DNA from 3 places in the Bradyrhizobium sp. 17 genome. Region 1 is predicted to be linked to each of the others. Evidence: predicted binding sites of a transcription regulator. Region 1 holds the regulator's gene; each other region holds the start of a gene.
The links. Region 1 encodes PhoB, which activates phosphate uptake and scavenging genes when phosphate is short. Its sites were predicted from a motif close to TGTCATNNANCTGTCAT; they were not measured.
Positions count from the first base shown of each region.

Region 2: ugpB (sn-glycerol-3-phosphate ABC transporter substrate-binding protein UgpB) is a predicted target of PhoB. The motif match lies at 1,453-1,469, and genes of this name have one in related genera.
Region 3: IVB13_RS38125 (RNA degradosome polyphosphate kinase) is a predicted target of PhoB. The motif match lies at 1,259-1,275, and genes of this name have one in related genera.

Region 1 is NZ_JADPJQ010000113.1:170,749-176,378, forward strand. It holds gene argF (ornithine carbamoyltransferase) at 1-705, opposite strand, end outside; gene IVB13_RS23485 (aspartate aminotransferase family protein) at 705-1,907, opposite strand; gene IVB13_RS23490 (GcrA family cell cycle regulator) at 2,363-2,875, shown strand; gene phoB (phosphate regulon transcriptional regulator PhoB) at 3,114-3,821, opposite strand; gene phoU (phosphate signaling complex protein PhoU) at 3,844-4,560, opposite strand; gene pstB (phosphate ABC transporter ATP-binding protein PstB) at 4,571-5,392, opposite strand; gene pstA (phosphate ABC transporter permease PstA) at 5,389-5,630, opposite strand, start outside.
Region 2 is NZ_JADPJQ010000066.1:30,353-35,982, forward strand. It holds gene ugpA (sn-glycerol-3-phosphate ABC transporter permease UgpA) at 1-34, opposite strand, end outside; gene ugpB (sn-glycerol-3-phosphate ABC transporter substrate-binding protein UgpB) at 82-1,398, opposite strand; gene IVB13_RS11370 (CaiB/BaiF CoA-transferase family protein) at 1,619-2,836, opposite strand; gene IVB13_RS11375 (organic hydroperoxide resistance protein) at 3,013-3,438, opposite strand; gene IVB13_RS11380 (MarR family transcriptional regulator) at 3,594-4,055, shown strand; gene IVB13_RS11385 (GIY-YIG nuclease family protein) at 4,072-4,314, opposite strand; tRNA gene IVB13_RS11390 (tRNA-Ala) at 4,450-4,525, opposite strand; gene IVB13_RS11395 (TIGR02300 family protein) at 4,592-5,002, opposite strand; gene aroA (3-phosphoshikimate 1-carboxyvinyltransferase) at 5,175-5,630, shown strand, end outside.
Region 3 is NZ_JADPJQ010000130.1:397,154-402,783, forward strand. It holds gene IVB13_RS38125 (RNA degradosome polyphosphate kinase) at 1-1,185, opposite strand, end outside; gene IVB13_RS38130 (DnaA/Hda family protein) at 1,314-1,991, opposite strand; gene IVB13_RS38135 (CDP-alcohol phosphatidyltransferase family protein) at 2,084-2,626, opposite strand; gene purM (phosphoribosylformylglycinamidine cyclo-ligase) at 2,782-3,855, shown strand; gene purN (phosphoribosylglycinamide formyltransferase) at 3,870-4,523, shown strand; gene IVB13_RS38150 (cold-shock protein) at 4,618-4,824, opposite strand; gene IVB13_RS38155 (autotransporter outer membrane beta-barrel domain-containing protein) at 5,203-5,630, shown strand, end outside.

The DNA of each region.
Region 1 (5,630 bases):
GTCGCCCATCGACACCCAGGTGTCGGTCACGACACAATCGGCGCCGCGCACGGCGGCTTCGGCATCCGTGCCGAGCATGATCGGCGCGCCGGTCGCCTTGATGAAGTCGCGCATCGCCTTTTTCGGCGCGAGTTCCGGAGGCGTCGCGACATTGAGCTGGAACTTGAAGCGCTCGGCGGCGTGCGCCCAGGAGGCGAGCACGTTGTTGTCGTCGCCGGTCCAGGCCACGGTCTTGCCCTCGATCGGGCCGCGATGTTCCTCGTAGGTCATGAGGTCCGCCATCACCTGGCAGGGATGCGAGCGGCGCGTCAGGCCGTTGATGACGGGCACGGTGGCGTTCGCTGCAAGCTCCAGCAGGGCATCGTGATTGAGGATGCGGATCATGATGGCGTCGACATAGCGCGACAGCACGCGCGCGGTGTCGGCGATGGTCTCGCCGCGGCCGAGCTGCATTTCGGCGCCGGTGAGCATGATGGGCTCGCCGCCGAGCTGGCGCATGGCGACGTCGAAAGACACCCGCGTCCGCGTCGAGGGGCGCTCGAAGATCATCGCCAGGGTCTTGCCTTCGAGCGGCCTGACCGGCTGATGCGCCTTCTGCTTCGCCTTCATCGCGGAGGACGCAGCGAGCATGCGCTTGAGCTCCGACAGCGGCAGCTCGTTGATATCGAGGAAGTGCTTCGGTGTTTTATCGGGCGACTTGCTCATCAGCTTGCCGCCCGCTTGTTGCCGGACAACGCGGTGCAGGCGCGCTCGAGCCGCCCGACGCTGTCCTCGATCTCGGCTTCGGTGACGATCAAAGGCGGCAGGAAACGCACGACATTGTCGCCGGCACCGACGGTGAGCAGCTTTTGGTCGCGCAAGGCTGCAACGAGATCGCCGGAGGGCACCACGGCCTTGATGCCGATCAGGAGGCCCTCGCCGCGCACTTCGCTGACGACATCGCCGTGACGGTCGATCACGGAGGCGAGCTTCTGCTTGAGCAGCAGCGACATCCTCTGCACGTGGTCGAAGAAGCCGGGCTTGAGCATGACGTCGAGCACGGCGTTCGCAGCCGCGATCGCGAGCGGATTGCCCCCGAAGGTCGAGCCGTGCGAGCCCGGCGTCATGCCGGACGCCGCTTCGGCGGTCGCAAGGCAGGCGCCGATCGGGAAGCCGCCGCCGAGCGCCTTGGCCAGCGACATCACGTCGGGTTCGACGCCAAGGCGGCGGTACGCGAACAGATCGCCGGTGCGGCCCATGCCGGTCTGCACCTCGTCGAAGGCGAGCAACAGACCCTTCTCGTCGCAGAGCTGGCGCAACGCCCTCAGGAAGGCGGGCGTTGCCGAACGCACACCGCCCTCGCCCTGGATCGGCTCGATCAGGATGCCGGCGGTCTGCGGACCGATTGCCTTTTTCACGTCATCGAGATCGCCATGCGCAACCTGGTCGAAGCCCTCCATCGGAGGGCCGAAACCTTCGAGATATTTTGCCGATCCCGTTGCGGCCAGCGTCGCCAGCGTGCGGCCATGGAAGGCGCCTTCGAAGGTGATCATGCGATAGCGGTCGGGATGACCCTTTGCGGCGTGATAACGGCGCACGACCTTGATCACGCATTCCAGCGCTTCGGCGCCGGAATTGCAGAAGAACACGAAATCCGCGAAACTTTCATTGCACAGGCGCGCGGCGAGCTTTTCGCCGTCCGGGCTCTGGAACAGATTCGACATGTGCCAGAGCTTGGTGGCCTGCTCCTGCAACGCCGCGACCAGCGCCGGATGGGCATGGCCGAGCGCATTCACCGCCACCCCGGAGGTGAAATCGAGATAGCGCTCGCCATTGGTCGCGATCAGCCAGCAGCCTTCGCCACGCTCGAAACCAAGGTCGGACCTGGCGAAAACGGGGAGCAAATGCGGCGCTGCGCTGTTAGTCATGATGGTCACTTGAATGTTGCGGACGGAGTGAGCGTGCATTGCGCAACGCACCATCGACCGGCCCGGAAAACGAAACGTGCCGCCTCTTGAGGGCGGCACGTGCGACTATCTTAGGCCTGGTGAAACGGGTGTCAATGCCGCCCGGAAAGCCTCGCGAAACGCTGAATCCGTAGTCTTGCGGTGCCGATTTTGCGGGATTTGGCCACGGAACATGTGGAAGCGAGTCGGCGGACTCTTGCGCGGGAGTCACGCCATATTGTAGCGTTTGGATTGTCAGATACGACATCTCGTGCAGTGGTTCTGATCTTTAAGTCCTTATGTACCGGCGTAAACGTTCGGGCGTTCAAGACGCGCCCGGCGAGCCTTAAGGGATTCTGGCGGCACGGGTTTTTGAAGGCTTAGGCATTCGCTGCGAGGCCCCAGGATGGCTGGCGCGCAGCGAGGGAAAGGGTGCAATGACGGTTTTGACCTGGTCCGATGATCGCGTCGAGCAGCTGAAAAAGCTCTGGGAGGCCGGACTTTCGGCCAGCCAGATCGCGGCGGAGCTCGGCAATGTGACCCGCAATGCCGTGATCGGCAAAGTGCACAGGCTCGGCCTTTCGGGCCGCGCCAAGAGCCCATCATCGGCAGCGCCGCGGCCGCGCAAGGCGCGCCCCGCGCAGCACATGATGCGGGTGAGCCGCCCGATCTCGCGCGGCAACACCGCGCTGGCGCAGGCCTTCGAGGTCGAGGCTGAGCCGGATCCGGTCACCTACGACAACGTGGTGCCGATGAGCCAGCGGCTGTCGCTGCTGGAATTGAACGAGGCGACCTGCCACTGGCCGGTCGGCGATCCCTCGAGCCCGGACTTCTTCTTCTGCGGTGGAAGGGCGCTGTCCGGACTGCCCTATTGCGCCCAGCACTCGCGCGTTGCGTACCAGCCCGCGTCGGATCGGCGCCGCGCACCGGTAAAGCCGGGTCCCCGTTAGTCGTCACGCGAAGACAGTTCAACAATTTCAGTGTCGTCCCGGCCTAGTGCGCAATTGCGCACGGGGGGCCGGGACCCATACTCCGAGCACGCAATAATCGTGCGGAAGGGGTCACTCCGAGTCTTCGCCAAACCACGTTCGGTGGTTATGGGTCCCGGATCAGCGCTCGCTTCGCTCGCTTGTCCGGGACGACGGCTGAGAATGCAGGGACAGCTCGCCAACAAACAAGCCTGCAACCCTACACCTGCTCCGCCTTCGCGAAGCGATCATCCAGCGCGTAGCCGGCGCCGCGGACGGTGCGGATCGGGTCCTGCTCGCGGCCGAGATTGAGCAGCTTGCGCAGGCGGCCGATATGCACGTCGACGGTGCGCTCGTCGATATAGATGTCGCGGCCCCAGACGCTGTCGAGCAGCTGCTCGCGCGAGAACACCCGTCCCGGATGCTCCAGGAAGAACTCCAGCAGGCGATATTCGGTCGGACCGAGATCGATCGGCCGGCCCGAGCGCGCCACGCGGCGCTTGTCACGGTCGAGCTCGATGTCGCCAAAAGCAAGGACGGTGGCGAGGCGCTCCGGGCTCGCGCGCCGCAGCAGGCCTTTCACGCGCGCCAGCAGCTCCGGCACCGAGAACGGCTTGACGATGTAATCGTCGGCGCCGGTCGCAAGACCCCGCACCCGCTCGCTCTCCTCGCCGCGCGCGGTGAGCATGATGATCGGGAGCTGCTTGGTCTCGGGACGGGTGCGAAGCCGCCGGCACAATTCGATGCCTGACAGGCCCGGCAGCATCCAGTCGAGCACGATCAGATCGGGGATGTGCTCCTTGAGGCGGGTGTCGGCGTCGTCGCCGCGCATCACCGTCTCGACGTCATAGCCGTCGCCTTCGAGGTTGTAGCGGAGAAGCTCGGTCAGGGCTTCCTCGTCCTCAACCACCATAATGCGTGCGCCCATCGGGTCGTCGCTCCTTAAGTCTTCAGGTGTTCGGTACCGTGTTGGCAAAGGTCGTCATGTCGCCCTTCGGCCGCTTGTCGGTGATCGCCTGGCCCTCGATCATGTAGAACACGGTCTCGGCGATATTGGTGGCGTGGTCGCCGATCCGCTCGATGTTCTTGGCGCAGAACATCAGATGGATGCAGAACGAGATATTGCGCGGATCCTCCATCATGTAGGTGAGGAGTTCGCGGAACAGCGAGGTGCAGATGGCGTCGACTTCCTCGTCGCCCTTCCACACCGCCATCGCCGCCGGCAAATCATGCGCGGCATAGGCGTCCAGCACCGACTTGACCTGCTGCTGCACGAGGTCGGTCATGTGCTCGAGGCCGCGGAACAGCTTGAGCGGATGGAAGTCCGTCTCCAGCGCCGCGACGCGCTTGCCCATGTTCTTGGCGAGGTCGCCGATGCGCTCGAGATCGGTCGCGACGCGCATGGCGCCGACGATCTCGCGCAGATCGACCGCCATCGGCTGGCGGCGGGCGATGGTGAGCACCGCACGCTCCTCGATGCGCTTCTGCAGCGCGTCGAGCTCGGTGTCGATGGCGACGACGCGCTGGCCGAGCGGGACGTCGCGGCGGATCAGCGCGTCGACGGACTCGACGATCATGCGCTCGGCGATGCCGCCCATCTCGGCGACCAGGCGAGTGAGTTCCTGGAGGTCGGTGTCGAAAGCCTTTGCGGTATGTTCAGAACCCATGTCGCGTCTCCTAGCCGAACCGGCCGGTGATGTAATCCTGCGTGCGCCGATCTGACGGCGACGTGAAGATCTTGCTGGTGTCGTCGAACTCTATCAGCTCGCCGAGATACATGAAGGCGGTCTTGTCGGAGACGCGCGCCGCCTGTTGCATGTTGTGGGTGACGATAGCGATCGTGTAATCCTCGGACAGCTCCTGGATCAGCTCCTCGACCTTGGCGGTCGAGATCGGGTCGAGCGCCGAACAGGGTTCGTCGAACAGGATCACCTCGGGCCGCACCGCGACGGTGCGGGCGATGCAGAGGCGCTGCTGCTGGCCGCCGGAGAGCGACAGGCCGGAGGCGTTGAGCTTGTCCTTGACCTCGTTCCACAGCGCGCCGCCGCGCAGCGCCTTCTCGACGCGGCCGTCCATCTCGGACTTCGAGATCTTCTCATAGAGACGGATGCCGAACGCGATGTTCTCGTAGATCGTCATCGGGAACGGCGTCGGCTTCTGGAACACCATGCCGACGCGGGCGCGCAGCAAATTGAGGTCCAGCCTGGGGTCGAGAATGTTGGTCTGATCGAGCATGAGCTGACCGGTGGCGCGCTGGCCGGGATAGAGGTCGTACATCCGGTTGAAGATGCGCAGCAGGGTCGACTTGCCGCAGCCCGACGGACCGATGAACGCCGTAACGCGGTTGGCGCCGAGCGTCAGGTTGATGTTCTTCAGCGCATGGTGCTCGCCGTAATAGAAGTCCAGGTTACGCACGGTCACCTTGGGGGGCGCCTCGGGCAGCACCGCCGCGTGCGGCAGTCCACCGGACGCGCTCATCGACACGGAAAGATCACTCATTTTGCGGTCCTCTCGGCGCCAAGGATGCGCGCGAAAATATTAAGGGCAAGAACGGTCAGGGTGATGAGCAGCGCCCCGCTCCAGGCCAACTGCTTCCAATAGGCATAGGGGCTCTGCACGAAGTTGTTGATGGTCACAGGCAGGTTCGCCATCGTCTTGTTCAGGCCGAGGCTGAAGAACTGGTTCGATAGCGCGGTGAACAGCAGCGGCGCGGTTTCACCGGCGACGCGAGCGGTCG
Region 2 (5,630 bases), on a different contig from region 1:
ACAGTCTTGACTGGAAGATGGCTTGCTTTTGCATGATGCCAGCAGAGCGGCAGGCCGGGTCGCGGCCTGCCGCTCATTGCCTCACTTGACGGCGGTCTTTTCGAACTGCCGCAGCATCGTGTTGCCGCGCTCGACGGCGGCATCGAGCGCCTGCTTGGCGCTCTTCTTGCCGGCCAGCGCTTGCTCAATCTCTTCCGACCAGACGTCACGCAGCTGCACCATGTTGCCGAGGCGCAGACCGCGCGAATTCTCGGTCGGCTCCTTGTTGGTCAGCTCGAGCAGCGGGGTCTCGAGATAGGGCTGATCCTTGTAGAAGCCTTCTTCCTTCGCCTTGGCGTAGGCCGCCTTGGTGATCGGCAGGTAGCCGGAGGCCTTGTGGATGTAGACCTGGCGATCGGTGTCGGAGAGGAAGGTCAGGAATTTCGCGACGCCCTTGTATTCCTCGGCCGACTTGCCGCCCATCACCCACAGCGAAGCGCCGCCGATGATCGAGTTCTGCGGTGCGCCCTTGACGTCGGGATAATACGGCATCGGCACGGCGGTGAAGTTGAACTTGGCCTGCGCCTTGACGTTGCCGAAGAAGGCCGACGAGGTCAGGTAGATCGGGCACTCGCCCGAAGTGAAGCGGCCTTCGCCGGTGTTGGTGCGGCCGGCGTAGTCATAGGTCTTGGTCTTCTGCAGCTCGACCAGGGTTTCGAGATGCTTGACCTGAAGCGGTCCGTTGAACTCGAGCACGGTGTCGAAGCCGTCGAGGCCGTTGGCCTTGCTGGCGAGCGGCACGTTGTGCCACGCCGAGAGCTGCTCGAGATTGACCCAGGTGATCCAGGAGCCCGAGAAGCCGCAGGTGTCATGACCGGCAGCCTTCAGCTTCTTGGCGGCCTCGAACGTTTCGGGCCAGGTCTTCGGGATCTCTACGTTCGCCTTCTTCAGCTCGTCGAGGTTCACCCACATCACGGTCGAGGACGAGTTGAAAGGGAAGGACAGCATCTCGCCCTTCGACGTCGAATAATAACCGGTGATGGCGGGCAGGTAGATCTTGGGGTCGAACTTCTCGCCGGCGTCGGCCATCAGCTTGTAGACGGGCTTCACGGCGCCGGTCGCGGCCATCATGGTCGCGGTGCCGACTTCGAACACCTGCATGATGTGCGGGGCGTTGCCGGCGCGGAACGCCGCGATGCCGGCGTTCATCGTATCGGGATAGTTGCCCTTGTAGGTCGGGATCACCTTGTAGTCGCTCTGCGACGCGTTGAAGTCGGTGGCGAGCTTGACGATGACGTCGTTGTTGGCGCCGGTCATCGCGTGCCACCACTGGATTTCGGTCACGGCCAAGGCCGGCGAGGCCGATAGTCCAACCGTGAGTGCAATAGCGGCAGCCGCTCCAAAATGTCGAAGAGCCATCAAGTAAACCTCCCTTGGGCCGTCAAAAATGATCGCTTGCGCTAGCAGCGCCATATGACGTTCACATGACTGTGTAAGCGGCCGAAACGAAAGCGGCAAGCGCTGGAAAAGGGAAGCCGTCAAATAGGCGAATGCCGCGCGCGCAGCGTCCTCCGTTCGCGGTGCACAGAGCGCCCGCACCGCACTGCGGCATTGCCGTGGGATGTGGAAGGCGAGGGCGCTAGCGCTTGCGCTCGGGGCCGCAGACAGTGCCCTGCTCGACCATCGCGTCGATCTCGGACCTGGAGTAGCCGAATTCGCCCAGGACCTCGGCGGCGTGCTCGCTGAATTTCGGCGGCAGGCGCCGCAGGCTCGGCTTGCTGCGGTCGAGCCGGATCGGCGACGCCACGCCCTTGTACCAATCCTTCTCGATAATATCGCCGCGCGCGATCGTGTGCGGGTTGGTCAATGCCTGGTCGATCTTCTGCACGGGGCCGGCGGGCAGGCCCGCGGCGAGCAGGCGATTGCACAGCGGCTCGGCCTCGTGCTGGCTGAACACGGCGGCAAGCTCGGCCCGCAGCGCCTCGCGATTGCCGATGCGATCCTTGTTGCGCGCAAAGCGCGGATCGGTGCCGAGCTCGGGCTTGCCGATCTCCTTGGCGAGCTTGCGGAAGGTGCCGTCATTGCCGACGCCGATGAAGATGTCGTCGGTCTTGGTCGGGAAGATCGCATAGGGCACGAGGTTGGGATGCTCGTTGCCGGTGAGCGACGGCGGCTTGCCATGCATGAAATAATTCGCGGTGTGCGGATGCATGATGGCGAGACCGGTCTCGTACAGCGTGGTCTCCAGGAACTGGCCCTGGCCCGAGCGCTGCCGCTCCGACAGCGCCATCAAGATGCCGATCGCCGCATAGAGGCCGGTGCCGATGTCGACCAGCGGCACGCCGATCCGCATCGGTCCGCTCTCGGGCGAGCCGGTCGCCGCGATCATGCCGGTCATGGCCTGGATGATGGCGTCATAGCCGGGATTGCCGCCGCGCGGGCCGTCGGCGCCGAAGCCGCAGATCCGGCAATGCACGAGGCGCGGAAATTTCTCGCGTAACACCTCGTTGCCGATGCCCCATTTCTCCAGCGTGCCCGGCTTGAAGTTCTCGATCAGGACGTCGGCGCTCTCCAGCATCTTGAGCAGCACGGTCCGGCCGCCCTCGGAGGCGAGGTCGAGGCCGATCGAGCGCTTGTTGCGGTTGATGCCGATGAAATAGGCCGCGTCTTCCTCGTGGAAGGGAGGGCCCCAGTCGCGTACCTCGTCGCCTGCGGGCGGCTCGACCTTGATCACGTCGGCGCCATGGTCGGCGAGGATCTGGGTGCAATAGGGGCCGCCGAGCACGCGCGTCAGATCGATGACGCGCAGGCCGCTCATTGCACCCATGGCAGCTCCAGAACTGGCGGCTTCAGTCATGCCTTCGCGTCCCCTGTGTCGGTATTGATCACAGGCCTAACGAGGTTCGTCCGAGCCGGCAATGGCTTCGCGCGTAGGGCGTCATGCAGGCCGCTCGCCGCAATCCCGCGGGATGGCAAATCAAGGGAGGCGGCCGGCCCGAGGGGTATCTCGGGCCAGCCGCTTCAGCTAACCGATCAGACGACCGTCAGACGGACGTCGACATTGCCGCGCGTCGCGTTGGAATACGGGCACACCTGGTGCGCCTTCTCGACCAGCGCCTCGGCTTCCGCGCGGGCGAGGCCCGGCAGCGAGACGGCAAGGTCGATGTCGAGACCGAAGCCGCCGGCCGCGCGCGGGCCGATGCCGACGGTCGAGGTCACGGAGGCGTCGGCCGGAACCTTGGGGCCGCCCTGCGAGGACACGAACTTCATCGCGCCGATGAAGCAGGCGGCATAGCCCGCAGCAAACAGCTGCTCGGGATTGTTGCCGGCGCCGCCTCCGCCGCCGAGCTCCTTCGGCGTGGTGAGCTTGACGTCGAGCGCGCCGTCGAGGGTCGCGGCATGGCCGTCGCGGCCGCCGGTGGCCTTTGCGCTGGTCTTGTAGAGGACGTTCACTGACATTTTTGTCTCCCTGTGTTTTCGGGGTGGGGGCGCCATCTTTATCGCAGGCAATTAGATTGCGCGCAATTGAAATTATAGCGTCTCACATTTAATTGTTCGCAATTGAATGTAGCGACGGCCGGCCCCAGAATGGAGCAAGTCCTGTGAGATTCTCGATGCCCCGGAAACATTCGGCAGCGGACGCGCCGCTGCGCCTCGACAACCAGATCTGCTTCGCGGTCTATTCCGCCGCGCATGCGTTCAACCGCGTCTACAAGCCGCTGCTGGACCGGCTCGGCCTGACCTATCCGCAATATCTGGTGATGCTGGTGCTGTGGGAGCGCGACGACGTGCCGGTCAAGAGCATCGGCGAAAAGCTGCACCTGGATTCGGGCACGCTGACACCGCTGCTCAAGCGGCTCGAGGCGGCCCACCTCGTCAAGCGCACGCGCTCGAGCGAGGACGAGCGTCAGGTGCTGATCGCGTTGACGCCGCAGGGCCAGGCCTTGAAGGACAAGGCGCGGGCCGTGCCGCAATCGATTCTGGCGGCATCGGACTGCTCGGTCTCGGAGCTTGTCGCGATGAAGGACGAGATTGTGGCGTTGCGCGATCGGTTGAATGCGGTGATCGGGGAGTAGGGTTAGAGGTGCGCTCTTAGGACAGCCGCTTCTTTGTGAAGGCTCGGCCGGAGTGAGACTTCAGGTAGGCTTCAAAAGCGAGCGCTTTGTGCTTGTCAGGGAAGGCGCAGTACCAGATCAGCTTCCAAGGCTTGAACTTGGCAGTGTGGGTGGATTTGCCAGCATTGTGCTCTGGAAACCGGCGCTTCAGATCTTCCGTAGCCCCAACGTATTCCTGCTCGGGAAATTCGATGCTGCGGAGGATGTAGACGTACCACATTGACGATTATCGCCCGGGCAGCCGCTGCGTGGGAGTCTCACCAGTCCGTCTTCGCCCTTCGGGCTTCGCCGGACACCACGCTTCGCCCTTCGAGCTCCGCGCGGCTGCGCCACGCGTAGCCCGAAGGGCGAAGCGTGGTGGAGCCAGGCGGGATCGAACCGCCGACCTCTTGCATGCCATGCAAGCGCTCTCCCAGCTGAGCTATGGCCCCTTAACCGTCCGACGCGCCTTGGGCGACGCGTCGGGAAAGACCCAGAACCACAGTTCTGGAATTATCTCAAGTCTCTTCGTCACCGCCGACATCACCAATGATGTCGGTGACGTCCTCATCGCCTTCTTCGTCGTCGGCGATAAAGGTCGAATCATCGTCGTCATCGTCCTCGATAGTTTCATCGACTTCGATGTCGTCCTCGGATTCGGGCACGACGGCCTTGACCTTGCCGGTGTTCTCCTCGGCATCGGCCTCCTCGAGCGAGACCTCCTCGACCTCCGCCGGCTCTGGCGTGGCGTCGGCGGCAGCGGCTGCGTGACGGGCTTCGGCACCGCGGGGTGCGCGAGCCGGCGCGATGGGCGCGATCGGCACGACTTCACCGGTATAGGGCGAGATCACCGGATTCTTGTTGAGGTCATAGAACTTTTTGCCCGTGGTCGGGCAAATACGTTTAGTTCCGAGTTCGGACTTGGCCACGGCAGAGGAATCCTGGAAATGTCTGAAAAGCGGTGCTTCACTTGGCTAGTTGGCGGCCCGCTGTCAATAGCGCATTGCGGGAGAACGACATGCCCGTGACGGCGGGGAGACCATGTGGTACCTGCCCCGCGAGTCCCACAGGGACGTTTCGGGCCTACCCAAGGACACAAACTTGACCGATTCCGACAAGCCGACGCCGCTCCAGTCGCGCGCCAGCGGTCCCCTGACCGGGAAAGTAAGGGTGCCCGGAGACAAGTCGATCTCCCACCGTGCCCTCATCCTCGGCGCGCTCGCGGTCGGAGAGACGCGGATTTCGGGCCTCCTGGAGGGCGAGGACGTCCTTAACACCGCCAAATCCATGCAGGCGCTCGGCGCCGGGGTCGAGCGTACCGGAGATTTCGCCTGGAAGGTGAACGGCGTGGGTGTCGCAGGCTTCGCGGAGCCCAAAGCGCCGCTGGATTTCGGCAACTCCGGCACCGGCTGCCGGCTCGTCATGGGCGCCGTCGCCGGCTGTCCGATCTCCGCGGTTTTCGACGGCGATGCCTCACTGCGCAGCCGGCCCATGCGCCGGATCCTGGATCCCCTGGAAAAGATGGGCGCGAAGGTCGTCTCCGGCGGCGCGGGCGGC
Region 3 (5,630 bases), on a different contig from region 1:
GTTGCTGGAGGTGCGGTAGAGCGTCTGCTTGATGGCGACGACGTCGGGGTCGCGCGTCGCCTGCTGGAGAAACTGCACCACGACGTCGAAGGATTCGTAGGGGTGATGGACGACGAGGTCCTTCTGCCGGATCGCAGCGAAGATGTCGCCGCCTTGCTCGCGCACGCGCTCGGGATGGCGCGGCACGTAAGGGGTGAATTCGAGATCGGGCCGGTCAAGGCGGGTGAGCTGCGAGAGCTCGTTCATGGCGAGCACGCCATCGACCAGGAACACCTCGTCGTCGGCGGTCGACAGCGCGTGCTGCACGAAACTGCGCAGCTGCTCCGGCATCTTGGCGTCGATCTCGAGTCGGATCACCGAACCGCGGCGGCGGCGCTTCAGCGCGGTCTCGAACAGGCGGACGAGATCCTCGGCCTCTTCCTCGATTTCGAGTTCGGAGTCGCGGAGGACGCGGAAGGCGCCCTGGCCGTGAAGATTGTAGCCGGGGAACAGGCGGTTGATGAACAGCGCGGTGGCCTGCTCCAGCGAGATCAGCCGGACGACCTTGCCGTCAGCCGGCAGACGGATGAAGCGGTCGATCTTGCCGGGCATGCGGATCAGCGCGTTCATCTGCTTGCCGTCGGCGGCGCGCGTGAGCTGGAGCGCGATGGTGAAGCCGAGGCTCGGAATGAACGGGAAGGGGTGGGCCGGGTCGATCGCGAGCGGCGTCAGCAGCGGGAACACGTTGCTGAGGAAGTAGTCCTCGACCCAGGTTCGTTCCGCCTTGGTGACCTCCTTGCCCTCGACCAGCACGATACCCTCGTCGGCGAGCGTGCCGCGCAGGTCGCGCCAGATTGCCTGCTGGTCGGAGGCAAGCTGCGAGACGGTCCGGTTGATGAGCGCGAGCTGCTCGGACGGGGTCAGACCGTCGGGGCTGCGCTCAGCAATACCCTCGCGCACCTGGGCCTTGATGCCGGCGACGCGGACCATGAAGAACTCGTCGAGGTTATTCGCTGAAATCGACAGGAATCGCACCCTCTCCAGCATGGGGTGGCTGGGATTGACCGATTCCTCCAGGACGCGGCGGTTGAAGTGCAGCCAGGAAAGCTCGCGATTGATGAACCGCTCGGGGCTCGATGCGATCGCCGGCGGGCCTTCGGCTTCCGGGGCTTTTTCTTTAACTTCAACAGCTTGCGCAGAATCCATCAGAAGTCGGTCCATCCAGTTCGCCCCAATTTGCGACTTACGCGCAAAACCCGCGGGAGCATGTGTTAGAGCGATGACGTTTCGATGACATTGATGTTCCGCCGCCCGGCCGCGTCAACCCGCCTTGGTCAGACATCCCGGAGCAGCTCGGCCGCCAGGGCCCGGGTGACGGGGCGGCCGAGGCGCAAGGCCTCGCTGTCCAGCAGGTCCACAGCCCGTCGGGCGGCGGCCGAGGACCGCTCCAGGCGAGTGGCGAGGTAGCTGACCACGCTCTCGTCCACCGCGAGCTGGCGGTCGGCGCAGAACTTGACGATCAGGCCGCGGAAGAGCTGGTCGTCGGGCGGCAGCAGCGAGACAACGGGGACGGCGCGGAGCCGCGAGCGCAGGTCGGCGAGCTCGATCTCGAGAGACGCGGGCACCTCGCGTCCGGTGAAGAGGACGTAGGCGCCGTCCTCGCGGGCCAGATTCATCAGATGGAACAGGGCGCGCTCGTCGAATTCCCTGGCTTTGGGATCCTCGACCACCAGCGCGCCGGTGGCGAGCGCAGCCGGGACGGCCTCGGCGGTCAGCCCATTGGCCGTGGTCGAGCGGGCGCCTGAAGCCTCGGCCCAGATCGCGGCGAGATGGCTCTTGCCGCTTCCTTCCGGGCCGGCCAGCCACATGATTCGGTTCGGCCATTCCGGCCAGGCGTCGATGAGGGCAAGACCGGCGGCGTTGACGGGGCCTTCGAGGAAATTGTCCCGGCTCAGGCTCTCCGCATGCGGAAGCGAAAACGCCAACTGTCGGGGATGAACGCGGCCTGGCACGCTTGCTTTGCTCCGTGCCGGCGTGCCGGCTTCGTTTGACGAGATGCGACCTAATCGAGCGGGAGTTGGCCTTTTACGGGGCCGCTCCCAACTCACTTGGCCTCGATCGTGCTCATGTGCCGCAACCATTCGACAAGATAGAGCGACACGGAGGAGAGCGTGAAGACCGTGACGAGGCCCATCAGGATTATATCATAAGGACCGGGTTTGAAGCCGAAGGCGAGGGCGGCCAGCACCAGCGCCGCGAACGCCACCTGGGCCACAGTGTTGAGCTTGGATACCTTTGAGGGCTTCATCTCCACAGGTCGGTCGAACAGCCACGATATGATCACGGCGGCGACGATCATGATGTCGCGCGAGACCACCAGGATGACGATCCAGCGCGGAATCGCGCCCCAGATGCCGAGCGCCATGTAGATCGAGACCAGCAGCGCCTTGTCGGCGAGCGGGTCGAGCAAGGCGCCGAGCTCGCTCGTCATGTTGAAGCGCTTGGCAAGGAAGCCGTCGACCGCGTCGCTGATACCGGCGATCAGGAATACGGCGAACGCCACCTCCATTTGGCTCGACACGATGGCCCAGACGATGATCGGGACCAGCATGATGCGGCCCAAAGTAATGATGTTCGGTATACTCACACGGCGCTTCCCGGCACCCGGCCTGACCTCGAATTCGGCCCTTTGGAGGCTGAACCGGTTGATATCTCTACATAGTATACGGCGGCGCGCCATGCGAGCCATTGCGCGTCCCCGGAATTCGACGTAACCAGCCGCAAACCCACTGGAAATCGGGCATGACCGACCGCAAAAACGGCCTCACTTACGCCGATTCAGGCGTCGATATCGATGCGGGCAACCGCTTGGTCGACCTGATCAAGCCGATGGTGCGCGCCACCGCACGGCCCGGCGCCGACGCCGAAATCGGCGGATTCGGCGGCCTGTTCGATCTCAAGGCGGCCGGTTTCAAGGATCCCATCCTGGTGGCCGCGACCGATGGCGTCGGCACCAAGGTCAAGATCGCGATCGAGACCGGCCTGCATGGCGGGATCGGCATCGACCTCGTCGCCATGAGTGTCAACGACCTCGTGGTGCAGGGCGCCGAGCCGCTGTTCTTCCTCGACTATTTTGCCTGCGGGAAGCTCGATCCGGAGGCGACCGCGTCGATCGTCGCCGGTGTCGCCGAAGGCTGCCGCGAATCCGGCTGCGCCCTGATCGGTGGCGAGACGGCCGAGATGCCCGGCCTCTACAAAGACGGCGACTACGACCTCGGCGGCTTTGCCGTCGGCGCCGCGGAGCGGGGCACGCTCTTGCCGCGCAAGGACATCGCCGCCGGCGATGCCGTGATCGGGCTCGCTTCGTCGGGCGTGCACTCCAACGGTTTCTCGCTGGTGCGCAAGATCGTGGAACAATCCGGCCTCGGCTTCGGGGCGCAGGCGCCGTTTGCGCCCGTCATGACGCTCGGCGGCGCGTTGCTGACGCCGACGCGTCTCTACGTCAAATCCTGCCTGCGCGCGATCCGCGAGACCGGCGCGGTGAAGGGGCTTGCCCACATCACCGGCGGCGGCTTCACCGACAACATTCCGCGCGTGCTGCCGAAGCATCTCGGCGTCGGTATCGATCTGGCGCGCCTGCCAGTGCTGCCGGTGTTCAAATGGCTGGCCGCGCAGGCCGGCATCGCCGAGCTCGAAATGCTGCGGACCTTCAATTGTGGGATCGGCATGATCGCGATTGTCGAGCCGGACAAGGTCGAAGAGGTCGTGGAGATCTTCACTGACGCCGGTGAGACCGTGGCACAGCTCGGCAGCGTGATCCCGGCCGAGGGCGAGCACCGCGTCGTCTATAACGGCCATCTCGACCTGGCGCTGTAATGACCGGCGCTGTAATGAAACGCCGCGTCGCCATCCTGATTTCCGGCCGTGGCTCCAACATGGCTGCGCTGATCAAGGGCGCGGCCGCGCCGGATTTTCCGGCGGAGATTTCGCTCGTCATCTCGAACAAGGCCGATGCGCTGGGGCTGGAAAGGGCCAAAGCGAGCGGCGTGAAGACGCTGGTGATCGAAAGCAAGCCGTTCGGCAAGGACCGCGCCGGCTTCGAGAAGGTGCTGCAAGCAGCACTCGATCAGCACGGCATCGAGCTGATTTGCCTCGGCGGCTTCATGCGCCTGTTCACGGCCGAATTCACCAAGGCGTGGTACGGGCGGATGCTCAACATTCATCCCTCGCTGCTGCCGTCCTTCCCCGGTCTCGACCCGCACGGCCAGGCCTTGCGCGCCGGCGTCAAGCTGTCCGGCGCGACGGTGCACTTCGTGATCCCCGAGACCGACGCCGGCCCAATCGTGATGCAGGGCGCGGTTCCCGTCAGCGACGACGACACGGCGGACACGCTGTCGGAGCGTATCCTTGAAGTCGAGCACCGCATCTATCCCGCAGCACTGAGCCTGCTCGCGACCGGCAAGGTCCAGATCGAGGGCGATGTGTGCAAGACCGCGGGCAGCGGGCCGTCGGAGAATTTTCTGGTTTCGCCGTTGGTGCGGTGAAGCGCCGTCGCACTCGGAATACTTCTCATTCCACAAAAACCCCCGGCAGAGCCGGGGGCAACGTCATGATCTCTTGCGCAGACCGCGAGAGAAATCAGGAAACCTTGAGGTTCTCCGCGGATGCCTTGCCGCGGTTCTCCACGAGATCGTATTCAACCACCTGATTTTCATTGAGGGTCGAGAGTCCGGCGCGCTCGACGGCGGAGATGTGGACGAAGACGTCCTTGTCACTGCCGTTCGGCTTGATGAACCCATAGCCCTTGGTCGGGTTGAACCATTTGACGGTGCCCTTTTGCGGCATCCTCAGTCTCCTCCGCTAGATACAAAAACGACGCGGCCGCTTTTCGCGTGCCACGCCACAAACGGGCTTCCGGTAGTCTGTTCGAGTCTTGAGTCTCAAAGTCGCGAAACGCACAGTCGAGCGGCCAATTCCGATTGTGTCCGATATTGCAACATGAAAATCGCCCGTTAGCAAGCCGCGCGCGAATTTCAAGACTTCGACCCGAGTGCCCGTCCGCAATTTGCGACCTGTGGCCGCGGAACCACAATCGGAAGCAATGCCTTTGCCGGGACGCGCCAGCCGGTTGACCCTCAGTAACAGTTCGGAACAAATCGCGGCACGCGTGCGCCGCTCCTGTTGCTTTTTTGCGCGCCGCCCTTTGCTTCAGGATTTGTCGCCATGTGCTGCATTTCGCAGCCCTCAGAGACACGGCAGGCGATCAGGCTGAACCGCGTCCGCTGGATCGCGGCTGCCGTGGCGTTTGCTCTCATCATGGTACTGTCGACGACATCAGGCTTTGCGCAGAGTCCCACGCCCACGCCGACCCCGACACCCACGCCGTCACCGACGCCGATTCCGATGCCAATTCCGATGCCGACCGCGACCAATTACGACCAGTCGGCCGGCAACAGCTCGCTCAATCTCGGCTCGAATTTCCTGGAGCGGCTCGGAAACCAGGCATCTGGCGGCGTCAACCGGGCGTTTCGGACCAATCCCGGCGGCGGCGGCGCGTCGGCGAGCACGGAAGACCCGCGCTACCGCACCTGGTTCGAGGGTTATGGCATCTCGGTCCGGACGGATGCGCAAGGAGACTTTGTCGGCGACAA